DNA from 3 places in the Faecalibacterium sp. IP-1-18 genome. Region 1 is predicted to be linked to each of the others. Evidence: a T-box and tRNA genes for the amino acid it is inferred to sense, from the RefSeq annotation. Region 1 holds a T-box; the other regions hold tRNA genes.
The links. A T-box is a leader RNA that pairs with one kind of tRNA and senses whether it is charged. The one in region 1 lies ahead of tyrS (tyrosine--tRNA ligase), so its partner is inferred to be a tRNA-Tyr.
Positions count from the first base shown of each region.

Region 2: it has a tRNA-Tyr gene. The T-box ahead of tyrS (tyrosine--tRNA ligase) is inferred to sense a tRNA for this amino acid. The anticodon was not compared.
Region 3: it has a tRNA-Tyr gene. The T-box ahead of tyrS (tyrosine--tRNA ligase) is inferred to sense a tRNA for this amino acid. The anticodon was not compared.

Region 1 is NZ_CP094472.1:1,567,530-1,574,902, forward strand. Features, by position in the region: gene MTP43_RS07450 (arginine repressor) at 1-370, shown strand, start outside; gene recN (DNA repair protein RecN) at 389-2,059, shown strand; T-box leader at 2,132-2,386, shown strand; gene tyrS (tyrosine--tRNA ligase) at 2,451-3,671, shown strand; gene MTP43_RS07465 (PTS sugar transporter subunit IIA) at 3,728-4,297, opposite strand; gene MTP43_RS07470 (ACT domain-containing protein) at 4,414-4,881, opposite strand; gene MTP43_RS07475 (CapA family protein) at 4,937-6,229, opposite strand; gene dapB (4-hydroxy-tetrahydrodipicolinate reductase) at 6,272-7,030, opposite strand; gene dapA (4-hydroxy-tetrahydrodipicolinate synthase) at 7,104-7,373, opposite strand, start outside.
Region 2 is NZ_CP094472.1:2,396,425-2,403,797, reverse strand. Features, by position in the region: gene ilvC (ketol-acid reductoisomerase) at 1-1,009, shown strand, start outside; gene ilvD (dihydroxy-acid dehydratase) at 1,175-2,833, shown strand; gene MTP43_RS11470 (sugar transferase) at 2,880-3,551, opposite strand; tRNA gene MTP43_RS11465 (tRNA-Tyr) at 3,757-3,841, shown strand; partial or broken gene MTP43_RS11460 (DUF6061 family protein) at 3,995-4,246, shown strand; gene MTP43_RS11455 (hypothetical protein) at 4,345-4,521, opposite strand; gene MTP43_RS11450 (plasmid recombination protein) at 4,539-5,804, opposite strand; gene MTP43_RS11445 (DNA primase family protein) at 6,181-7,373, opposite strand, start outside.
Region 3 is NZ_CP094472.1:1,946,002-1,953,374, reverse strand. Features, by position in the region: gene MTP43_RS09190 (ABC-2 transporter permease) at 1-545, shown strand, start outside; gene MTP43_RS09185 (hypothetical protein) at 547-711, shown strand; gene MTP43_RS09180 (GDSL-type esterase/lipase family protein) at 786-1,802, opposite strand; gene MTP43_RS09175 (6-phosphofructokinase) at 2,143-3,366, shown strand; gene MTP43_RS09170 (6-phosphofructokinase) at 3,451-4,683, shown strand; tRNA gene MTP43_RS09165 (tRNA-Tyr) at 4,880-4,964, shown strand; gene MTP43_RS09160 (DUF6061 family protein) at 5,117-5,368, shown strand; gene MTP43_RS09155 (hypothetical protein) at 5,467-5,643, opposite strand; gene MTP43_RS09150 (plasmid recombination protein) at 5,661-6,926, opposite strand.

The sequences.
Region 1 (7,373 bases):
CGAAGGCTTTGAGGTAACGCAGGCCACCGTTTCCCGCGATATCCGGGAGCTGTGCCTTGTAAAGGCAGCCACCACCGAGGGCTACCGCTATGTTTCCAGCCGGAACGAAAGCTTCAATCCCAAGACTCAAGGGCGCTTTGAGACCATCTTCCACGAGTCCGTTCTGGGGGTAGATTACGCCGGACATGTTGTGTTGGTAAAATGCTATTCCGGCATGGCCAATGCTGCCTGCGAGGTTTTTGACGCTTTACAGTGGAAAAACGTTGTCGGTACTCTTTCCGGTGATGACACCTTTTTAATTGTTGCGCGCTCGGAGCGCGATGCTAAAACCATTTGTTCGGAGCTGACCCGTTATGTGGGGCAGAGATGACGGTAGGAGAACGAAGCCATGCTGAGCAGCCTGCAAATTGAAAATGTTGCCGTGATCCAGAAGGCAGAGGTGCACTTTGAACCGGGGCTGAATGTGCTGACCGGCGAGACCGGTGCGGGCAAATCCATCTTGATCGACTCCATCAATGCGATCCTTGGCAACCGCACCTCTAAGGACTTGGTGCGTACCGGGGCTGCAAAGGCGGTGATCCGCGCCGCCTTTGAGCAGGTGCCGCCTGCTGTGCTGGATAAGCTGGAGCAGTCCGGCTACGAGCGCTCCGAAGCACTGCTGCTCAGCCGTGAGATCACCGCCGAGGGCAAGAGCAGCTGCCGCATCAACGGAATGCCGGCTACGGCAGCCGTTCTGCGGGAGCTGTGCGGCGGTCTGATCAACATCAACGGCCAGCACGATTCGGTGGGTCTGCTCAACCCGGCGCATCATCTGGGCATTTTGGACGATTATGCGCAAAACCGCACTGTTTTTCAGGAGTACTATGCCCTGTACCGGGAGCTGGTGCGGGTCAAGCGGGAGCTGGATGCCCTGATCACTGACGAGGCCGAAAAGCAGCGCAAGATCGACCTGTTGCAGTATCAGGTGCAGGAGATCGAGGATGCCGGGCTGACTGCCGGTGAGGAGCAGGCGCTGGAAAACCGCCGGAAAGTGCTGTCCAATGCGTCTGCCATCCGGGATCGTCTGGCGCAGAGCTATGCGCTACTTTCCGGCAGTGATGATGCCGCAGGCGCTGTGGATCTTCTGGGGGAAGCCTCCAACGCGGTGGATGCCGCTGCGCAGTTAGACCCTGCGCTTACAGCCGCCGCCGGGCAGCTGCTGGACTTATACTATAACGCCAAGGATGTGGCCGCAGATCTGATCGGGCGGCTGGACACCTACGACACCAACGATGCAGAACTGGACGAGGTGGAGCAGCGACTGGATCTTTTGTACCGACTGAAGCGCAAATACGGCAGCACAGTGGAGGACGTGATCGCTTTCGGGCAAAAGGCCCGGGAAGAGCTGGATAACATTCAGCATTCCCAGCAGCGCTATGATGCATTGCAGGCAGAAAAGCTGCGTCTTTACACAAAAGCGCGGGAAAAGGCAGAGGTTCTGACCCAGACCCGACTGAAGGCCTTTGAGGAACTGAACACCCGCATTTCCGGCACGCTGGACTTTTTGAATATGCCGGGTGTACGTATGACCTTGCGGCATACCCGCGGTCCGCTGGCCAGCCATGGACAGGACAGCGTTGAATTCTACATCTCAACAAACCCCGGTGAAGCACCCAAGCCGCTGGCCAAGATCGCATCCGGCGGCGAGCTGAGTCGCATCACCCTTGCAATCAAGAATGCAATGGCCGATAAGGACGCCGTGCCTACCGTGATCTACGATGAAATCGACAGCGGTGTGTCCGGCAAGGCTGCCGGACGCATCGGCGAGGTGCTGCGTCAGAGTGCGCAAGGGCATCAGATCCTGTGCATCACCCATACGGCGCAGATTGCAGCACTGGCTGATTGTCATCTGCTCATCCAGAAAAATGTGTCCAACGAGCGCACCTATACCGAGATCCATCCGTTGGATGAAAATGGCCGTGTAGAGGCCTTGGCGCGCCTCATCTCCGGCGACCACGTTACCGAGCTTTCCCGCGCCAATGCACGGGAAATGCTGCAGGAGCGCAAGCACGGCGGATGATGCAGCGGAATGCATTTTTGCAGAAAGGACAGCTCTTGACAAGGCGGCGGTCTTGTGATAGAGTAGACAATGTTAATGGCGATGAAGGGAACAAGTACCCTGAAGTGTTCTGTCCAGAGAAGTCCCGGTTGGTGCAAGGGATCACAGAACGGCAGGGGAAATACCTCCCGGAGCCGCAGGCTGAATGCGTAAGGCTAGTAGGCTGTGCCGCGTGCGAGCGTTAAAGACGCAGGAGTGTCGCTCTACTCTGGGGTGCGCACTCGTAAGGCCGTTTCCGTGAGGAAACGGCAAACAGAGGTGGTACCGCGAAGTTATATCGCCCTCTGCCAAATTCATTTTTGGCAGAGGGCGTTTTTTGTTTCCTCTGCCCCAAAAACAGGAGGTTTTTTCCATGACGCTGTACGAAGAACTGAAAGCCCGTGGTCTGGTAGCCCAGATCACCGATGAGGAGATCATTGACCTGATCAACAACGGCAAGGCTACTTTTTACATCGGCTTTGACTGCACTGCCGACAGCCTGACTGCCGGCCATTTTCTGGCGCTGACCCTGATGAAGCGCCTGCAGCTGGCTGGCAACAAGCCCATCGCCCTGATTGGCGGCGGCACTACCATGATCGGCGACCCCTCCGGCCGCACCGATATGCGCAAGATGCTGACCAAGGACGATATCGCCCATAATGCGGCTTGCTTTAAGAAGCAGATGGAGAAGTTCATCGATTTCTCCGAGGGCAAGGCTCTGATGCTGAACAACGCCGACTGGCTGTTGGACCTGAACTATGTTGAGCTGCTGCGCGAGGTGGGCGCCTGTTTCTCCGTGAACAATATGCTGCGCGCCGAGTGCTATAAGCAGCGCATGGAGAAGGGCCTGTCCTTCCTGGAATTCAACTACATGATCATGCAGAGCTACGACTTCTACTACATGTTCCAGCACTACGGCTGCAATATGCAGTTTGGCGGCGACGACCAGTGGAGCAATATGCTGGGTGGCACCGAGCTGATCCGCCGCAAGCTGGGTAAGGATGCCTACGCTATGACCGTGACCTTGCTGACCGACTCTCAGGGCAAGAAGATGGGCAAGACCGCCGGCAACGCTGTCTGGCTGGACCCCAACAAGACCAGTCCCTTCGAGTTCTACCAGTACTGGCGCAATGTGGGCGATGCCGATGTGATGAAGTGCATCCGTATGCTCACCTTCCTGCCGCTGGAGCAGATCGACGAGATGAGCACTTGGCAGGATCAGCGCCTGAACGAGGCCAAGGAGATTCTTGCCTACGAGATGACCAGCATGGTGCATGGCAAGGAAGAGGCCGAAAAGGCTCAGAATGCTGCCCGCGCACTGTTCAGTGGCAACGCAATGGATACCGAGCACATGCCCAGCACCCAGCTGACCGAGGCTGATCTGACGGACGGTGCCATCGGCATTCTGACCCTGATGGTCAAGGCCGGTCTGGCTGCTTCCAACGGCGAGGCTCGCCGTCTGGTAGTACAGGGCGGTGTGTTGGCAGACGGCGAAAAAGTCGCTGCTCCCACTGTCAGCTTTACCGCAGAACAGTTGGCCAAGGGCATCGTCATTAAGAAGGGCAAAAAGATCTACCACAAGGTAACGCTGTAAAAAGCATTATAAAATTTATGGGCCAGAAACGTCCGTAGGCGTTTCTGGCCCATTTTTTACATTTTAGCGCGCAACAGCTGCTGTCCGGCAGTCACCCGGCCGGAGAGCAAAGGCTCTATCCGTGCAAACCGGCTGCTGTTGGTCACGATCACGGGGGTGGTCAGCGTGTAGCCTGCCGCTGCAATGGCCTGCATATCGAACCGGAAGAGCAGCTGGCCCTTCTGCACATGGTCTCCAGTCTGTACAAATAGCTCATAGCCCTTACCCTTCAGCTCCACGGTGTCCATGCCAACATGAATGAGTACCTCCATGCCGTTGTCGCACAGCAAACTGATGGCATGATGGGTCTTGGCGATCTTTTTCACGATGCCGTCTGCGGGTGCTACCACCTCGCCGCAGCTGGGCTCAATAGCGCAGCCCTTGCCCAGCACCTCACTGGAGAACACAGGGTCCTTGATCCGGGTCAGTGCGCGGATACGTCCTGAGACCGGTGCATAGAGCAACTGCCCGCTGTCCGCAGGCGCAGCTTCCATTGCTGGGTCATCAGGGGCAAATAGCGCACTTTTCTCAAAATGTGCCAGCAGTCGCTGCCGGATGCTGTGCATAAGAGTAGCAGGTTCTTTCATTCCGTTTTTCCTTCTTTCGGCAGAGGAGCCGCCGTGGCGGTGTTTTTCTTGTCTCTACGCATTTCGCAAAAACAGGGCCGAAAGGGAAGCTGTCCCCTCGGCCCCGGCTTATGCTTTTACAGCTCGTATGCCTTTTTCAGTGCCTCATAGGCGGCGTCCTCGTTTTCCGCGTGGACGAGCAGAGAAATATCCAGATCGCTGGTGGTGATCAGCAGCACCTCAATACCGGCCATAGCCAGCGCATTCAGCGCCCGCGCAGCCACACCGCAGCTGGTGACCATATCCTCGCCGAACAGGTTCAGCTTGGAGTAACCCACACTGATCAGAGGAGAAGCCTTGGCGTCCTTATCCAGATTTGCTGCCGAGATTGCTTTCATCACCAGCGGCAAATCGCTGCTGGATGCGGTAAAGCTAAAATCAATGGTGGTGCCGTGGGGAGCGCTCTGGCTGATCATATCCACCACCACGCCGGTCTCTGCAAAGATATCCAGATACCGGGACAGACTGTTGCCCCGGAACACTACGTCCTGCACGCTGATCATCATCAGGTCGGTCTCGATATTGATCTTCGATACTCCGTACATAAAAAGTCCTCCGTTCTGCCCGGGTTGCCGGACAACGCTCAATCATTTCACATTTTTATGTAAGTGCTAAAAAGGATGCACTGATATTATTTTGCGCGATTTTTTGTATCCTGTCAAGGCTGAAATCAGAATAATTTGCCCGCACACCATGCGCTGCCGCCAATTCCTGCGTGTAATCGCGCAAAAGGTAGGTGCGCACATTGGTTTTTCCGGCATCATAATGGGTCACGGTGGGGTGCAGCTGCGGCGCAAGCACTTCACACTGCACCGAGCCGTTCGGCTGGGTGGTCTTTTGCAGCTGCAAGGTCAGGATCGCACCCACCAACTGATCCGGGTGGCTCTGGGTGCTGAGGAAATTGCCCAGCGAGAAGGCGACAAAACTTCTCCGCCCGTCCGCTGCGGTCAGCCACTGGGCATCCTGCAGCACATGCGGATGGGTGCCCACGATGACATCTGCGCCCCAGTCTGCCAGATTCTGCGCCAGTGTGCGCTGACTGTCCACGACGGCGTGGCTGTTCTCTACGCCCCAGTGCACTCCCACCACCACAAAATCTGCCTGCTGACGCGCCAAGCGCACCTGATGCTCGATCACATCGGTCTGGCTGGTGTAGATGACATTGGCTGTCATATTCTTGTTCTGGCGGATGCCGTTGGTGTGCTCAGTATAGGAGAGATAGGCGATGGTCACACCATTGACGGTTTGCAGCGGGATACGGTCGTAGTCCTCTTCGCCGCACCACAGACCGGTGGTGACTACATCCTCCGGCATGGACTCCCAGAATTGCAGAGTAGCCGCAATGCCGGACGCGCCCTTATCATAGGTGTGGTTATTGGACAGGCTGAACACCCGCACCCCGGCACGGTACAGCGCCCGCGCACAGTCGCCGGGGGTGGAAAAGCATGGGTAGGTGGAGGGTGCAAGGGTGTCGCTGCAAAGGGTCTCCTGATTGATCCAGTTCACATCCTGTTTCGCATAGAAAGGAGCGATGTGCTCATAGCAGTAATCAAAGCTGTACTTTCCGTCTTCGCCTGCCCGGCGGGCGGCCTGATTATAAATGGGTGAATGGATCAGGTTATCTCCTGTTGCGGAAAACCGGATGGTTTCCACCACAGGCTGCGGTTCAGGTTCCGGCTCGGGGGTCACAACAGATGAAGTAGGGGATAACACCTCCTCCGGCGGCTCGACGCCGCCCACCGGTACATCTTCTCCCGGCAGCCTTGTCCAGATCCCCAGACACAATGCTATCACGCTCACAGCCAGAACCGACAGCACCACCGCCTGGAGCGTTTGTTTTTGGCCGCGCTTACGGGCAGCCGGACGCCGCCGCTTTAAAGGCTCCTGCTTCATCGTTCACCTCTTCTCCCAGCGTATGCCGGGGCAGCTCGTTTTTCAGAAGGCGGCGATCAGGTCGCCCATATCGTACAGACCCGGCTCTTTTTTTGCCAGATAGACCGCAGCATTCACTGCACCGTTGGCAAAGATGCTGCGGGAATAGGCGGTATGCCGCAGGGTGATCACCTCGTCCGGGCCGCAGAACAGCACCTCGTGGTCGCCCACGATGCTACCGCCGCGCACAGAGCTGATGCCGATCTCCTTCGGGTCACGCTTCTGGCGCACGGAGGAACGGTCGTACACATAGTGGTACGCGCCGTTATTTTCCTCGTTGATGGCGTCGGCCAGCATCAGTGCCGTTCCGCTGGGGGCATCCAGTTTGTTGTGGTGATGCTGCTCCACGATCTCGATATCATAGTTGATACCCAGCACAGCAGAGGCGCGCTTGCACAGCTCTGCCAGTACATTAATGCCCATAGACATATTGGCGCTCTTGAATACCGGAACGCTGCGGGACAGCTGCACTACCTTCAGCTGCAGCTCTTCAGAAAGGCCGGTGGTGCACACCACGATGGGCAGCTTGTGGGTCTGGCAGTAGGGCAATGCCTTTTCCACTGCGGCAGGGGAACTGAAGTCGATGATCACATCGCCCTTGCCGTTCAGCTTTTCCAGACTGTCGTAGACCGGAATGCCGTTTTGCTCGCCGTCCTTCATATCAATACCGGCCACCACACAGCAGTCCTCCCGCTGTGCGATCATATCGCACAGCACATGGCCCATGCGGCCGCCAATACCCTGAATCACGATCTCTGTCATTGCTGTTTCCTCATTTCTATAATATGGCAGAATGCCCGGAAGCTGAAGATCCCGGGCATTCTGTACGCTGTTGTTATTCCTTGATCAGACCTGCAGCCAGCAGAGCCTGCTCGATCTTTGCCTTGTGGGCATCGCTGGGCTCTACCAGCGGCAGACGGCATTCGCCTGCGTTCCAGCCCAGCACGTTCATGGCATACTTGACCGGAATGGGGTTCACCTCGCAGAACAGAGCCTCCTCCAGCGGCAGCATTTCCAGCTGCAAAGCGCAGGCCTTGGCGGTATCTCTGTCAAAGAAAGCCTGACAGCAGTTATGCACCAGTTCCGGCGCAACATTGGACACCAC
Region 2 (7,373 bases), 830 kb from region 1:
GAAATACTACGATTCCGACTGCAACCTCGGCGTGCTGGACGGCAAGACCGTCGCTGTCATCGGCTTCGGCAGCCAGGGTCATGCACACTCTGAGAATCTGGCTGAGAGCGGCGTCAACGTTGTGGTCGGCCTGCGCAAGGGTTCTGCTCACTGGGCAAAGGCTTCTGAGTTCGCTGCCACCCATGACAACTTCAAGGTCATGGAGGTGGAAGAGGCTGCCAAGGCCGGCGATGTTGTCATGATGCTGGTGCCCGATGAGCTGTGCGCCGATATCTACAACACCCAGGTTGCTCCCTACATGACCGAGGGCAAGGCACTGGCCTTTGCACACGGCTTCAACATCCACTTCAAGACCATCACCGCGCCCAAGAACGTGGACGTCATCATGATCGCTCCCAAGGGCCCCGGCCACATCGTGCGCCGCCTGTACACCGAGGGCGAGGGCTGCCCCTCTCTGATCTGCGTGGAGCAGGACTACACCGGTAAGGCCAAGGATATCGCACTGGCTTATGCTTCCGGCATCGGCGCAGGCCGTGCAGGCATTCTGCAGACCACCTTCAAGGAGGAGACCGAGACCGATCTGTTCGGCGAGCAGGCCGTGCTGTGCGGCGGTGTTTCCGAGCTGATCCACGCCGGCTTCGATACGCTGGTGGAGGCCGGCTACGAGCCCGAGATGGCCTACTTTGAGACCTGCCACGAGATGAAGCTGATCGTTGACCTGATCAACGAGGGCGGCTTCTCCAAGATGCGCTACTCCATCTCCAACACTGCCGAGTACGGCGACTACCGCACCGGCAAGCGCCTGATTACCGAGGAGACCCGCAAGGAGATGAAGAAGGTTCTGACCGAGATCCAGGACGGCACCTTTGCTTCTGAGTTCCTGACCGAGATGAGCCCCAAGGGCGGCCGCAAGGTGCACTTCCTTGCCAAGCGCCGTATGGAGGCTGAGCTGCCCATCGAGAAGGTGGGTGCTGAGCTGCGCAGCATGATGAGCTGGCTGAAGAAGTAAGAGGAGAACCCTCTCAGGCCGCCTTTCGGCGGCAGCTCCCCCGAAAGGGGGAGCTTTTGTTGAAAAGGGAGCCTTATAGCTTCTCCGCGAAAACCTCTCCCCCTCGGGAGAGGTGGCACGGCGCAGCCGTGACGGAGAGGGTTTTATCAGAAAAGAGGATTTGCAATGAGAAGTGACAACGTGACCAAAGGCTCGGAGCGCGCGCCCAACCGCAGCCTGTTTTATGCGCTGGGCTATACCCCGGAGGAGCTGGAGCGCCCGCTCATCGGCGTAGTGAGCGCCCACAGCGAGATCGTGCCCGGGCACATGAATCTGGACAAGATCGCCGATGCCGTCAAGGCCGGTGTGCAGATGGCAGGCGGCACGCCCATCCTGATCCCCGCCATCGGCGTATGCGACGGCATCGCCATGGGTCATGTGGGCATGAAGTACTCTCTGGCCTCCCGCGAGCTGATCTGCGACAGCGTGGAAACCATGCTGATGGCACACCAGCTGGACGGCCTTGTGCTGGTGCCCAACTGCGATAAGATCGTGCCCGGCATGGTAATGGCAGCGGTGCGCATGGATGTGCCCGCTGTGGTCTGCTCCGGCGGCCCTATGCTGGCCGGTACTTACGGCGGCGAGGAAGTGAGCCTTTCCAAAATGTTCGAGGCCGTGGGTGCTTATAAGGCCGGTATGATCACCGACGAGCAGCTGGAGGACTGCACCTGCAACTGCTGCCCCAGCTGCGGCAGCTGCTCCGGTATGTACACTGCCAACAGCATGAACTGCCTGTGCGAAGCCATCGGCATCGCCCTGCCCGGCAACGGCACCATCCCGGCTGTGTACTCCAAGCGCCTGCAGCTGGCAAAGCACGCCGGTATGGCTGTGATGGAGATGGTGCGCAAGGGCATCACCGCACGCCAGATCATCAACGAGCGCTCCATCCGCAACGCGCTGACCTGTGATATGGCGCTGGGCTGCTCCACCAACACGGTGCTGCACCTGCTGGCTATCGCCTACGAGGCCGGTGTGCCCATCGACCTGAAGCTGTTCAACGAGATCAGCGCCAAGACCCCCAACCTTTGCCATTTGGCACCGGCAGGCCCCACCCATATGCCGGATCTGTACGCAGCGGGCGGCATCCCGGCGGTGCAGGCAGAGCTGGCAAAGAAGGGCTTGCTGGATCTGGATGTGCCCACCGTCACCGGCAAGACCCTTGGCGAGAACATCAAGGGTGCCCATATCCTGAACGAAAAGGCCATCCGTCCCATCGAGAACCCCTACTCCCAGACCGGCGGTCTGCAGATCCTGTGGGGCAACATTGCCCCGGACGGGTGCGTTGTCAAGCGCAGCGCCGTCGCCCCGGAGATGCAGCAGCATTCCGGCCCGGCGCGGGTGTTCAACAGCGAAGAGGAAGCCATTGCCGCTATCTACGCGGGCAAGATCGTCCCGGGCGATGTGGTGGTCATCCGCTACGAAGGCCCCAAGGGCGGCCCGGGTATGCGGGAGATGCTCAACCCCACCTCTGCGCTGGCAGGCATGAAGCTGGATAAGACGGTTGCTCTTATCACGGATGGCCGCTTCTCCGGTGCATCCCGCGGCGCTGCCATTGGCCACGTCAGCCCGGAAGCAGCTTCCGGCGGCCCTATCGGCCTGATCGAGGAAGGGGATACCATTTCCATTGATATCCCCAACGCCTCCATCACGCTGGAGGTCAGCGATGCAGTGCTGGCCGAGCGCAAGGCAAAGTACGTTGCGCCCGAGCCCAACATCAAGACCGGCTGGCTGAGCCGTTACGCCCGCATGGTCACCAGTGCAAATCTGGGTGCAGTGCTGAAATAAACGTAACGAAAGCGCCTGTTGTGCGGATGCACAACAGGCGCTTTTGTCACTCTCCGTATTTCATGAGCATGGCGCGGACGGTGAGGAAGATGATCTTCCAGTCCACCCAGAAGCTGCGCTCCTGGATGTATTTCATATCCAGCGCCACCCACTCGTCAAAGCTCATCTCGTTACGGTGGGGTGCGATTTGCCAGTAGCAGCTCAGTCCGGGGGTGACGTACAGCCGCTGGCGCTGGTAGTCGCTGTACAGCTCTACCTCCCGGGGCAGTGCGGGGCGCGGCCCCACGATGCTCATATCGCCCTGCAGCACGTTGAGCAGCTGTGGCAGCTCGTCCAGACTGGTCTTGCGCAGAAAACGTCCCACCCGGGTAATGCGGGGGTCGCCCTTGATCTTGAACACCGGGCCGTCCATCTGGTTCTGGCTCAGCAGCTCATTCAGCTGCTCCTCGGCGTCCGGGCACATGGTACGAAACTTATACAGCCAGAACAGCTTGCCGTCCCGTCCTACCCGCCGCTGCCGGAAAATAGCTCCGTCTCCGGGGCTGTCCAGCACGATGGCAAGGCTGATCAGCAGTGCCAGCGGCGCAAGCAGGATCAGCGCCAGCAGGGAGAATACGATGTCCTGTGCACGCCGCAGCACCCAGTAACGCCGGTGGCTGCGCAGCGTCTTTTCCCGGTCGATAGAAATTTGCGGGGCGGCGCTGATTGTTGACTCCATGCAATGACCCACTCCTGCCTGTAAAATGTGTAGAATCTTTACATTATTTTAACATAAAACAGGACGCAATTCAACCGGATGAAGCGCGGCGGGCGGGGGACAGTAAGCCTGCTGAAAAAAAGTGAAAAAAGGTGGTTGACAAAACCCTTTTCTCATGCTAAAATAAACAAGTCGTCCGGCGCACGGATGCACAACAACTGAATATGGGCGTGTTCCCGAGTGGCCAATGGGGACAGACTGTAAATCTGCTGCTTTCAGCTTCGGTGGTTCGAATCCACCCGCGCCCACCAAACAAGAAAAATCCGAACCTGTTTCCGATTGGAGAAGGGTTCGGATTTTTCGTTTTCTTCGGGTTTGAGAATGAAGGCTCCCGTGGACGGCGTAAAACTCCGATACCTTGTCACAGATCGTAACCACACAATAAGCGTTTGGAGGACACGATGATGAAGTACGATGCAAGAGCCTGTTCGTTCAACATGGATACCGGATGCGTGGAGTTGACTCTCCAAGATGGGAGAAAAATTTCCATTGACTGCACCGGGGTCGAGGATGCGCTGGATGTTACCATGGCGTAGCAAACAGAACTGGACTACCTAATCTATAACGACCCGCTGGCGTATGCAGAGCTGATTCTGAACGGTGCCCCAGAGGAATATTTGAAAAATGCAGCCGGGAGCCATGGGTTAGAAGATTAAGGGCAAAAAAATAAGAGGTGTGCCCAAGCGGACACACCCCGGTAAGAAACATCTATGTAAAGCAGGGCGTTCCCTTCTCTGGGAGCGTCCTGCTGTTTTTATGCTGCAACAGGCAATGCTTGTAGAGATTCCTGCTCTTTCAGCCATTCTTCGTATTCACGCTGGCCTTCCTCGCTGTTGAAAAACTCAACCATGGAGGGATAAAAGCAACGTGCAAGGGTCTTGATTGCTTCATCCGGGTAGCCGGATTTGTTTAACTTCTTCTTTTTGTTCAAATGGTATCCTCCGAAAATCAAAGTTCCATATCCTGACCACGCTTGCGGTTTTTCTGCGGCACATTCATGGTGCGCTCCTGCTTGGGAGCAAGAATCTTTTCCAGAAAACCGCGCACCAGTTCAGGAGCACGGTGGAGAGCATCCAGATAGGGTTTCACGTCGTACCACAGGTCGTGGTACTTGTTGCTCCAACGAACGGCCTCCTTCTTGGCCGTGGAAAGTTCTTCTTTCAGGCGACGGTTCTCCACGTCCATCATATAGCCGTGGTCAGCCTGTTTTTTCAGTTTGGAAAATTCTTCTTCGGTCAGCGAGTAGTTGCCGAGAAAGGTGCGCTTGCCGATATAATCCAGATCACGCGCATGAATGAGGGCTTCTTTTGTGAGCGTGGCCTTTTTCTGCACAGCGGCAAGTTCCTTTTCGGTCTTGGAGAGGGTTTTGTTGGTTTGGATGAGGTGCTGCTCTTTCTGGTCAATCTGGGCGGTCAGGCTGTCCAGCCGTTCCTGCTCCCGTTGAACTTTGAACTGGGTGACGGTCAGGTGTTCTTCGGTGCTGCCACGTTCGCCGCGCTCTATATCGGTGTACCCGGCAGCGCGCATAAAATTGAAGAAGTTGTCCTGCAAGACGCTGTACGACTTCTTCAGGATAGGCTTGCCGTTCTTTTGCAAAACAGGCTTTCCCGATTCGTCCAGCAGAGGTTTGGATGCCCACTTCTTGCTCCGGCTGACCTGCATGACAGTCTCCTTGACGGTGCCGACCAGTGCCTTGTCCTTGCAGCGTTTCGACCACAGGATCTGCTTTTCCACCACAGGTACATAGACCACATGGAGGTGGTAGTGGTAAACTTCGCGGCCTAATGCTTCGGTCATGGCACGGTTGATCTCATCGGCGTGCATGACTGCCGAGAGGATATACTGCTCACCGCCCACGATTTGAACGGCAGCTTGGTAGGCATCCTCATAGAACTGCTTGGCGAACTCGTAGCCGCCGTGGTTGTCAAAGTAGGCCGAGTTGACATCAAAGACAAGCTCGCAGTAATGGGTGGCATCCGGCTTCAAGCCGCGCGTGGAGATGGTTCCGGCGGCTTCCAGTTGGGCGAATAGGTCGGTGTAGCTGGCAGTTGGCTTTTTGAAGTGGACGTTCCATGCAGTGCGCTGGGGGATAATGTCGGGGTTCCGATAGCTGTCCTTTTCACGCTCATTGTGCTGCTGGGTGTTGCCAACGGCCTTGTCCGAAACGGCGAGATTCCGGACACTGGTGCGGTCAACGCCATCGTTTCTTGCCAAAGGGCATCCCTCCTTTCAAGGTTCATCGAAAGGTGACGGGGAACGAAGATGCACTTCTTCGGAAGTGTAATAACCCACTATAACACTTTCATCCCTATGGGCTGCAAAGTGTAGTGGGCTCTTCGAGGACTCTCCGAGGGGGAACGCCTCCTGCGGGAGAGCTACAATCAAGTTCGCACAATGCGAACTTGATTGCTCCGTACGCATCTGAAAAAATTGCGTACGGACTTCAAATAACCTGTACGGTTCGTACGACGTACGGAAATGCGAAATATAAACGATAACACGTCTTAATTTGCTTTAATTCGCCGTACAGGTGCGTACAAGTACAGACCGTACAGGTTGTACGAACTTCTTCCGTAAAAAAATGCACTTTTTACGGACAGGGGTGGACAAGCGGCTCGACGCCTACAAAACCCCGCACCCTGCGGCCACCGGGCAGGTAGATGTTGTTGGTGGCTTCAAGGTTGTAGCGGCGGTCATTCTGGCGCAGTTCTGCGCTGAAACGGATGGCAGATACGCTGTGGCAGGCGTTATCTTCGCACCACAGTTTGTAGATTTCATAGAAATCTTTGGAACTGATGGAGTAGTCTGCCTTAAAGCGGAAATAGCCCTCGGACTCCATGAAGTCGATGACATTGTTGCTGCTGCGCTTGATGGTGTCCACGTTGGCGGCGGCTCGTTCGCTGACCGTGAAGCGGAAATCGTTCTGCACCAGCCGGTGCAGTCCTTCCAGACACCACAGCAGGATGCCCTCCAACTCGGCGCACATCTTCTCCACAAGGAAAGGGTCATCCGTGCGGTCGGCAGGCTTGTCCTTGGTGGTCAGGATGAGCTGGCGGCGAAAGAAGCCATCCGAATGGTCATACAGTGAGGTCAGCGCACCGTTGCCAAAGCAGAGGAACCGGGCGTAAATATCCCGCTGGTAGCTCTGGACACCCTTGCGCTCCAAGTCCAGCTTGGCTTCGGCGGTCACGATGGTCTTGATATAATTGGTCTTGGGCAGAGCGTTCATGTCCATGTCATCGTCGATCATCAGCAGGCGGCGTTCCAGATCGGCACGGGCAAAGCGGTTGTTTTCCACTTTCTGGACGCTGCCGTTGCTGGCGGCATCCCCCATGAGCCGTTTCAGCACCAGCCCGATGCGGGACTTTCCCTCGCCGCCTTTGCCAACGATGAGCATCATCTTCTGTCCCTTGGTGCTGGGGATCAGGCAGTAGCCCAAATACTCCTGCAAGGTGGGGATGTCGGCATCGTCCAGCAGCTCGTGCAGGAAGGTCAGCCAGCGGTCCGGGCTGGGGGCTTTGGGGGCGTACTTCACCGGCAGGCGGTTCTGGCAGAACAGGCGGCTTTCCTGAAAAGAGCCGTCCGGCAGATGGTACACGCCGTTCTGGAGGTGGATGCAGTCCTGCTCGATGGGGAACGGGTCGGAAAAAGCCAGCAGCTTGATGGTCTCCAGAATGTTGGTGACCTTTTTGGACAGGCCAGAGGTGACATATTCCTCGATGTTCTCCAAGATGCGCTGCTTGATCTCGCTTTCGTCTTCCACCGGGCCGTCCAGCGTGTACA
Region 3 (7,373 bases), 380 kb from region 1:
TCATGAAGGAAGGCTCTAATTTCTTTATGCTGTACGGCGGGCTTTTGCTGGGGCTGTCGCCAATGTCCTTACTGGCTTACGACCAGAGCAGCCGGTTCAGCGTTTGCAGTGCCGCCCTGCCGGTGACAAAAGAGCAGCTGGTGGGCGGCAAATACCTCATTGGTCTGTGCGGTATGGCGCTGGCGGAGCTGCTGAGTATGGCGGCGCTGGCAGCAGCACAGCTGCTCTGGGGTACAGTGACGGTGAAGCTCACCGTGGCGACTCTGCTTCAGGTGGCGATGCTGACCCTGCTGGGCAACATCATCCTGCTGCCGTTGACCTACCGCTTTGGCTACGAGAAGGCAAAATATGTGTATTATCTTTGCATTGGTATGCTGGGAGCCTTGATGGGCATTACGGTGTCCTCCGGTGGGATTCTGCTGAACAGCATCCTACCCGCCCATGGCTCTGCGCTGGTGGGAGTGGTCGTGCTGGCGGCGGCGCTGGCGCTGTATGCTGCCTCGTGGCGGCTGTCCGTTGCATGGTACGGAAAGGCAGAGCAGTAAAATGAAGAAAAGTCAGCTCGCGGGCATCCTGTTCGGCGTTGCCATGGGCGTTTTGTTCAGCGTGTCGCTGGGAACAGTCGGTTTTGCGCTGGGCGCCAGCTTTGCAAGTCTGGGCATGGTGATGTTCAAAGGGCTGGATGACCCACAGGATAAAGATAAAAAGTAATAAAAAAGCAAGTGCACCACCTTTTCAAAAGCCAACGCTTTTGATGAAGATGTGGTGCACTTGCTTTTTGTTTTTTATTCTGCGCTGTAAGCGCTGCCCATGATCCACGGGTTACTTGCGGAATATTTTGCGTGGTTGCGCAGGTAGGTGACCCATGCACCGTAGCCGTTGCCGGCCGAAAGGTGTACGCCGTCCGGTGCGGCAATCATCTCCTTCAGGTTGCCCTCGCCGTCAGCCAGCGCCTCCCACAGGTCCAGATAAACGCAGCCCTTGCTGGCGGCCAGCTGTGCCAGCTGCTCGTTCACGCCGCGCAGCACGTCCGAGGCAAGCCCCGGCTTCTTTTCCGCTGCCGCAGGCCGTACCGGCGGGATGGACTGCACATAAATAATGCAGTCCTCGCCCAGCGTCTGGCGCAGCTCGTCCAGCATCTGGCCGTAGTAGGCCAGAAAACGGTCGGCGGCGCCCAAGGTGGTCAAGGTGTTGGTGCCCAGCAGGATATACAGCTTTTTGGGCTGCGCCGCTGCCAGCACATCCAGCGCTATCTCCTGCCCGCGGGTGGGGCTCTTGACGGCGGCGCGGTTGACGATGGCGTCCGGCCCCACACCCGTATAGCCGCAGATGAGCGCGCCGCTCAGATTGATCTGATAGTCCGAGAAGCCCACCGTCAGGCTGTCGCCCAGAAAGGCGGCGTCCGAAAAATAGCTCAGGTCTACCTGACCGCAGGCCGGCTGCCGGATGACGCTGGCGTCGTAAGCCTTAATGGTATAGGCACCGTCGGTCTGCCGGGCAGGGCCGAAGCTTTCCAGCTGTACCGCCTGCGCCGTGCCGCTGCTATCGGCTGCACCCTCGCTGCCGCTGCCGGAAGCCGCCTCGCCCTGCATGGGCAGCGGTGCCAGAATGTTCTGTGCAATGCCGCCTGCGCCGGTCTGCGGGGTGCTGTCCTCTTCAACGGTTCCTTTTTCCAAGATAGCGGTCACCGCATAGGCGACCAGCAGGATGGCCACAATGACCCCCACCAGCCGCAGCTTGCCGCCGATGCCCCCGCGTGTGCGCCGCCGGGGTGCCGAATGATACTCGTGTGAAATGCCCATATTCTCTGTCCAGCTTTCTGCATTTATCCCAACAGGCAGGTGCTTCTGCCCGGTAATTTTGGAGTGCGCACCCATTTTATCATATTTTTTTTGCCTGTGCAACCAATTGGGTCTTGCATACAACAGGCAAAACGGGTACAATAGAATTGCAGCTTATTTTGCACATTTTACAAAAAGCAAATACACAAGCTGCAAATATTTTTGTGTCAGTTGCGGCAGATGGCTGTTTTGCCGTCCCGGTCCGTTGGCAGTGCAGGGCCGACAGACCACTTTACCGGACGGTGCGGAAAGCCGTTTGCCCGGCAGCGGACACATTTTATATGATCTGAAGGAGGTTTCCATGGCCAAGAATATCATCATTGGTCAGAGCGGCGGCCCTACCGCCGTGATCAACTCCAGCCTTGCGGGCGTATACAAAGCCGCCCGCAGTCTGGGTGCAGACAAGGTGTACGGCATGAAGTACGGCATCGAGGGTCTGCTCAAGGAAGAGCTGCTGGAGCTCAACGTCCTGCTGGACGACCGCATGAGCATCGAGCTGCTCAAGCGTACTCCGTCCAGCTATCTGGGCAGCTGCCGCTTCAAGCTGCCCGACCCGGACACCGATGCCACCCCGTTCGTCAAGCTGTTCACCCTGTTTGACAAGTACGACATCTGTGCCGTGTTCTACATCGGCGGCAACGACTCGATGGATACCATCGCAAAACTGTCCCGCTATGGGCAGCAGGTGGGCAGCAATGTGCGGTTTATCGGTGTGCCCAAGACTATCGACAACGACCTGTGCCTCACCGACCACACCCCCGGCTACGGTTCTGCCGCAAAGTACATTGCTACCATCTTAAAGGAAGTCATCCGCGACTCCTCGGTGTATAACATCCGCAGCGTGACGGTGGCCGAGATCATGGGCCGTCACGCAGGCTGGCTGGCCGGTGCGGCCTGTCTGGCGGGCGGCGAGGACTGCGAAGGCCCCGACCTGATCCTGCTGCCAGAAGTGCCCTTTGATCAGGACAAGTTCCTTGCCCGGGTGGACGAGCTGCAGCGGGTAAAGTCCAACGTTATCATCGCAGCCAGCGAGGGCGTAAAGACCGCAGACGGTACTTACCTGTGCGATCTGGTGTCCACCGCCGGCCAGCTGGACGCTTTTGGCCACAAGGCCATCCTCAGCGGCACCAGCCGTTACCTTTCGGAGCTCATCCACGACAAGCTGCAGTGCAAGAGCCGTGCCATCGAGTTCTCCACCCTGCAGCGCTGCGCCAGCCATTTGGCCAGCCGCACGGATGTGAACGAGGCCTACGCCGTTGGCGGTGCCGCCGCCGCTGCTGCCTTTGCAGGCGAGAGCGGCCGCATGATCGCCCTCAAGCGGGTCTCCAACTACCCGTACCAGTGCATCACCGAGTCTGTGGATGTGCAGCAGGTGGCAAATCTGGAAAAGAAGGTTCCGCTGGAATGGATCACTCCGGACGGGATGCAGGTGACCGAAGCTTTTGAGGAGTACGCCCGTCCGCTGATTTTGGATGAGGTGACCCCCGTGTATGTGAACGGTACCCCCCGCCACATCCGTCTGTGATCTGCCTTTCCCTTCCGCGTCTGTTTTCGTGCGACTGCACGTTTTTATAGCCGAAACAGAAAAAACAAAAAAGGAGAAATCATCATGGGAAAAAATGCAATCGTCGGTCAGTCCGGCGGCCCCACCTCTGTCATCAATGCCAGTCTGGCGGGTGTCTTTGAAAGCTGCAAGAACCGCGGCGCAGACATCGTGTACGGTATGTGCAACGGTGTTGCCGGTCTGCTGGAGGAGCGGGTGGTGGATCTTTCCACCCTGCTGACCGATGACTTGGACATCGAGCTGCTCAAGCGCACCCCGTCCAGCTTTCTGGGCAGCTGCCGCTATAAGCTTCCCGACTGGCGGGATGACGAGGCGGTGTACAAAAAGCTGTTCGCCATTCTGGAAAAGCTGAACATCGGTTACTTCTTCTATATCGGCGGCAACGACTCCATGGACACCATCGGCAAGTTGGCTGACTATGGCCAGCGCGTTGGCAGTGACATTCGCTTTATGGGTGTGCCCAAGACCATCGACAACGACCTGATGGTCACCGACCACACCCCCGGCTACGGCTCTGCCGCCAAGTACATTGGCGTTGTGATGAAAGAGATCATCCGCGATGCCACCGTGTACGGCACCAAGTACGTTACCGTGGTGGAGATCATGGGCCGCAATGCCGGCTGGCTGACCGCTGCCGCCGCACTGGCCAAGAGCGATGATTGCGAGGGCGTGGACATGATCTGCCTGCCCGAGGTTCCCTTCAACGTGGAGCGCTTTGTGGAAAAGGTGCGTGTGATGCAGGAAAAGAAGCCCAGCATCGTCATTGCCGTTTCCGAGGGCGTAAAGCTGGAGGATGGCCGCTATGTCTGTGAGCTGGCGGACGACGTGCACGCCGTGGATGCTTTCGGTCACAAGGCGCTGACCGGTACCGCACGGTATCTGGCCAATGTGGTGGCCCGCAATCTGGACACCAAGACCCGCTGCATCGAGCTTTCCACCCTGCAGCGCTGCGCCGGTCACCTGACCAGCCGCACCGACATCACCGAGGCCTATCAGGTGGGTGGTGCTGCCGCCAAGGCAGCCTTTGAGGGTGTTACCGGCCAGATGGTTGCCCTGAAGCGCATCTCCAACAATCCTTACCAGTGCACCACCGAGCTGCATCCCATCAGCGAGGTCGCCAACCTGGAAAAGAAGGTTCCCCTGAGCTGGATGAACAACAACCATACCCAGATGACCGAGGACTTCTTAGACTACGCCCGTCCGCTGATTCAGGCCGAGCTGACCCCGCTGTACATCGCCGGTCTGCCGCACCACATCTACATGAAGAACCAGAAGTGATTTTCTCCTGACCTGTTTTTGTCAGGCTGAAAAGCCCTCCCGCCCGGACGCTGTAAAGCGCACCCGAGCGGGAGGGCTTTTGTGATCTCTGCCTTTATTTCTTCTTTTTTTGCGCCCAGCCCAAATTATGGGTTGACAAATTGCGCTTTCAGTGGTAACATATACAGGCAGTCCAAACGACTGCAAAAATGAATATGGGCGTGTTCCCGAGTGGCCAATGGGGACAGACTGTAAATCTGCTGCTTTCAGCTTCGGTGGTTCGAATCCACCCGCGCCCACCAAACAAGAAAAATCCGAACCTGTTTCCGATTGGAGAAGGGTTCGGATTTTTCGTTTTCTTCGGGTACAACAATGAAGGCTCCCGTGGACGGCGCAAAACTCTGATGCCTTGTCATAGACCGTAAGCCGATAACGAGAATTGGAGGATGCGATTATGAAGTACGATGAAAGAGCCTGCAAGTTTAACATGGATACCGGGTGTGTGGAGTTGACTCTCCAAGATGGGAGAAAAATTTCCATCGGCTGCACCGGGGTCGAGGATGCACTGAATGTGACTATGGCACAGCAGACGGAATTGGACTACCTTATCTACAATGACCCGCTGAGCTATGCCGATTTGATTCTGAACGGTGACCCAGAGGAATATTTGAAAAATGCAGCCGGGAGCCATGGGTTAGAAGATTAAGGGCAAAAAAATAAGAGGTGTGCCCAACTGGACACACCTCGGTGAGATACATCTATATAAGGCAGGGCGTTCCCTTTACTGGGAGCGTCCTGCTGTTTTTATGCTGCAACAGGCAAGGCTTGTAGAACTTCCTGCTCTTTCAGCCATTCCTCATATTCACGCTGGCCTTCCTCGCTGTTGAAAAACTCAACCATGGAGGGATAAAAGCAACGCGCAAGGGTCTTGATTGCTTCATCCGGGTAGCCGGATTTGTTCGACTTCTTCTTTTTGTTCAAATGGTATCCTCCGAAAATCAAAGTTCCATATCTTGCCCACGCCTGCGGTTTCGCTGCTGCACATTCATGGTGAGCTCCTGCTTGGGGGCAAGAATCTTTTCCAGAAAGCCACGCACCAGTTCGGGCGCACGGTGGAGAGCATCCAGATAGGGTTTCACCTCGTACCACAGGTCGTGGTACTTGTTGCTCCAACGAACGGCCTCCTTCTTGGCGGTGGAAAGTTCTTCTTTCAAGCGGCGGTTCTCCACGTCCATCATATAGCCGTGGTCGGCTTGCTTTTTCAGCTTGGAAAATTCTTCTTCGGTCAGCGAGTAGTTACCGAGAAAGGTGCGCTTGCCGATATAATCCAGATCGCGCGCATGAATGAGGGCTTCTTTCGTGAGCGTGGCCTTTTTCTGCACAGCGGCAAGTTCATTCTCCTTTTTGGAGAGGGTCTGACTGGTTTTGGCAAGCGACTGCGCCTTTTGGTCGGCTTGGGCGGTCAGGCTGTCCAGACGTTCCTGCTCCCGCTGGACTTTGAACTGGGTGACGGTCAGGTGTTCTTCGGTGCTGCCGCGCTCACCGCGCTCTACATCCGTGTACCCGGCGTTGCGCATATAGTGGAAGAAATCGTCTTGCAGGACACTGTACGACTTCTTCAGGACTGGCTTGCCGCTCTTTTGCAGGACAGGCTTTCCGGCATCGTCCAGCATGGGCTTGGAAGCCCACTTCTTGCTTCGGCTGACCTGCATGACGGTCTCCTTGACTGTGCCGACCAGTGCCTTGTCCTTGCAGCGTTTCGACCAGAGGATCTGCTTTTCCACCACAGGCACATAGACCACATGGAGATGGTAGTGGTAGACCTCCCGGCCCAGTGCTTCGGTCATGGCGTGGTTGATCTCATCCGCGTGCATGACTGCCGAGAGGATATACTGCTCACCACCCACGATCTGAAAGGCTGCTTTGTAGGCATCCTCATAGAACTGCTTGGCGAACTCGTAGCCGCCGTGGTTGTCAAAGTAGGCCGAGTTGACATCAAAGACAAGTTCACAGTAGTGGGTAGCATCCGGCTTCAGGCCGCGCGTGGAGATGGTTTCGGCGGCTTCCAGTTGGGCGAATAGGTCGGTGTAGCTGGCGGTTGGCTTTTTGAAGTGGATGTTCCATGCAGTGCGCTGGGGGATGATGTCGGGGTTCCGGTAGCTGTCCTTTTCGCGCTCGTTGTGCTGCTGGGTGTTGCCAACGGCTTTGTCTGAAACGGCGAGATTTCGGACACTGGTGCGGTCAATGCCATCATTTCTTGCCAAAGGGCATCCCTCCTTTCAAGGTTCGTCGAGAGGTGACGGGGAACGGAGATGCACTTCTGCGGAAGTGTAATAACCCACTATGACACTTTCATCCCTATGGGCTGCAAAGTGTAGTGGGTTCTTCGAGGACTCTCCGAGGGAGAACGTCTCCTGCGGGAGAGTTAATCGAGTTCACGTTTGCGAAGCAATGAAAGCCCCAGTGGGGCTTTTAAGTGACCGAACGGTCTTGCGCCAGCAAGATGGAGGGGCCTCGCCCCGACAAGTTCGCACAATGCGAACTTGATTGCTCCGTACGCATCTGAAAAAATTGCGTACGGACTTCAAATAACCTGTACGGTCTGTACGGCGTACGGAAATCTAAAATAAAAACGATAACACGTTTTAATTTGCTTCGATTCGCCGTACGGGTGCGTACAAGTACAGACCGTACAGGTTGTGCGAACTTCT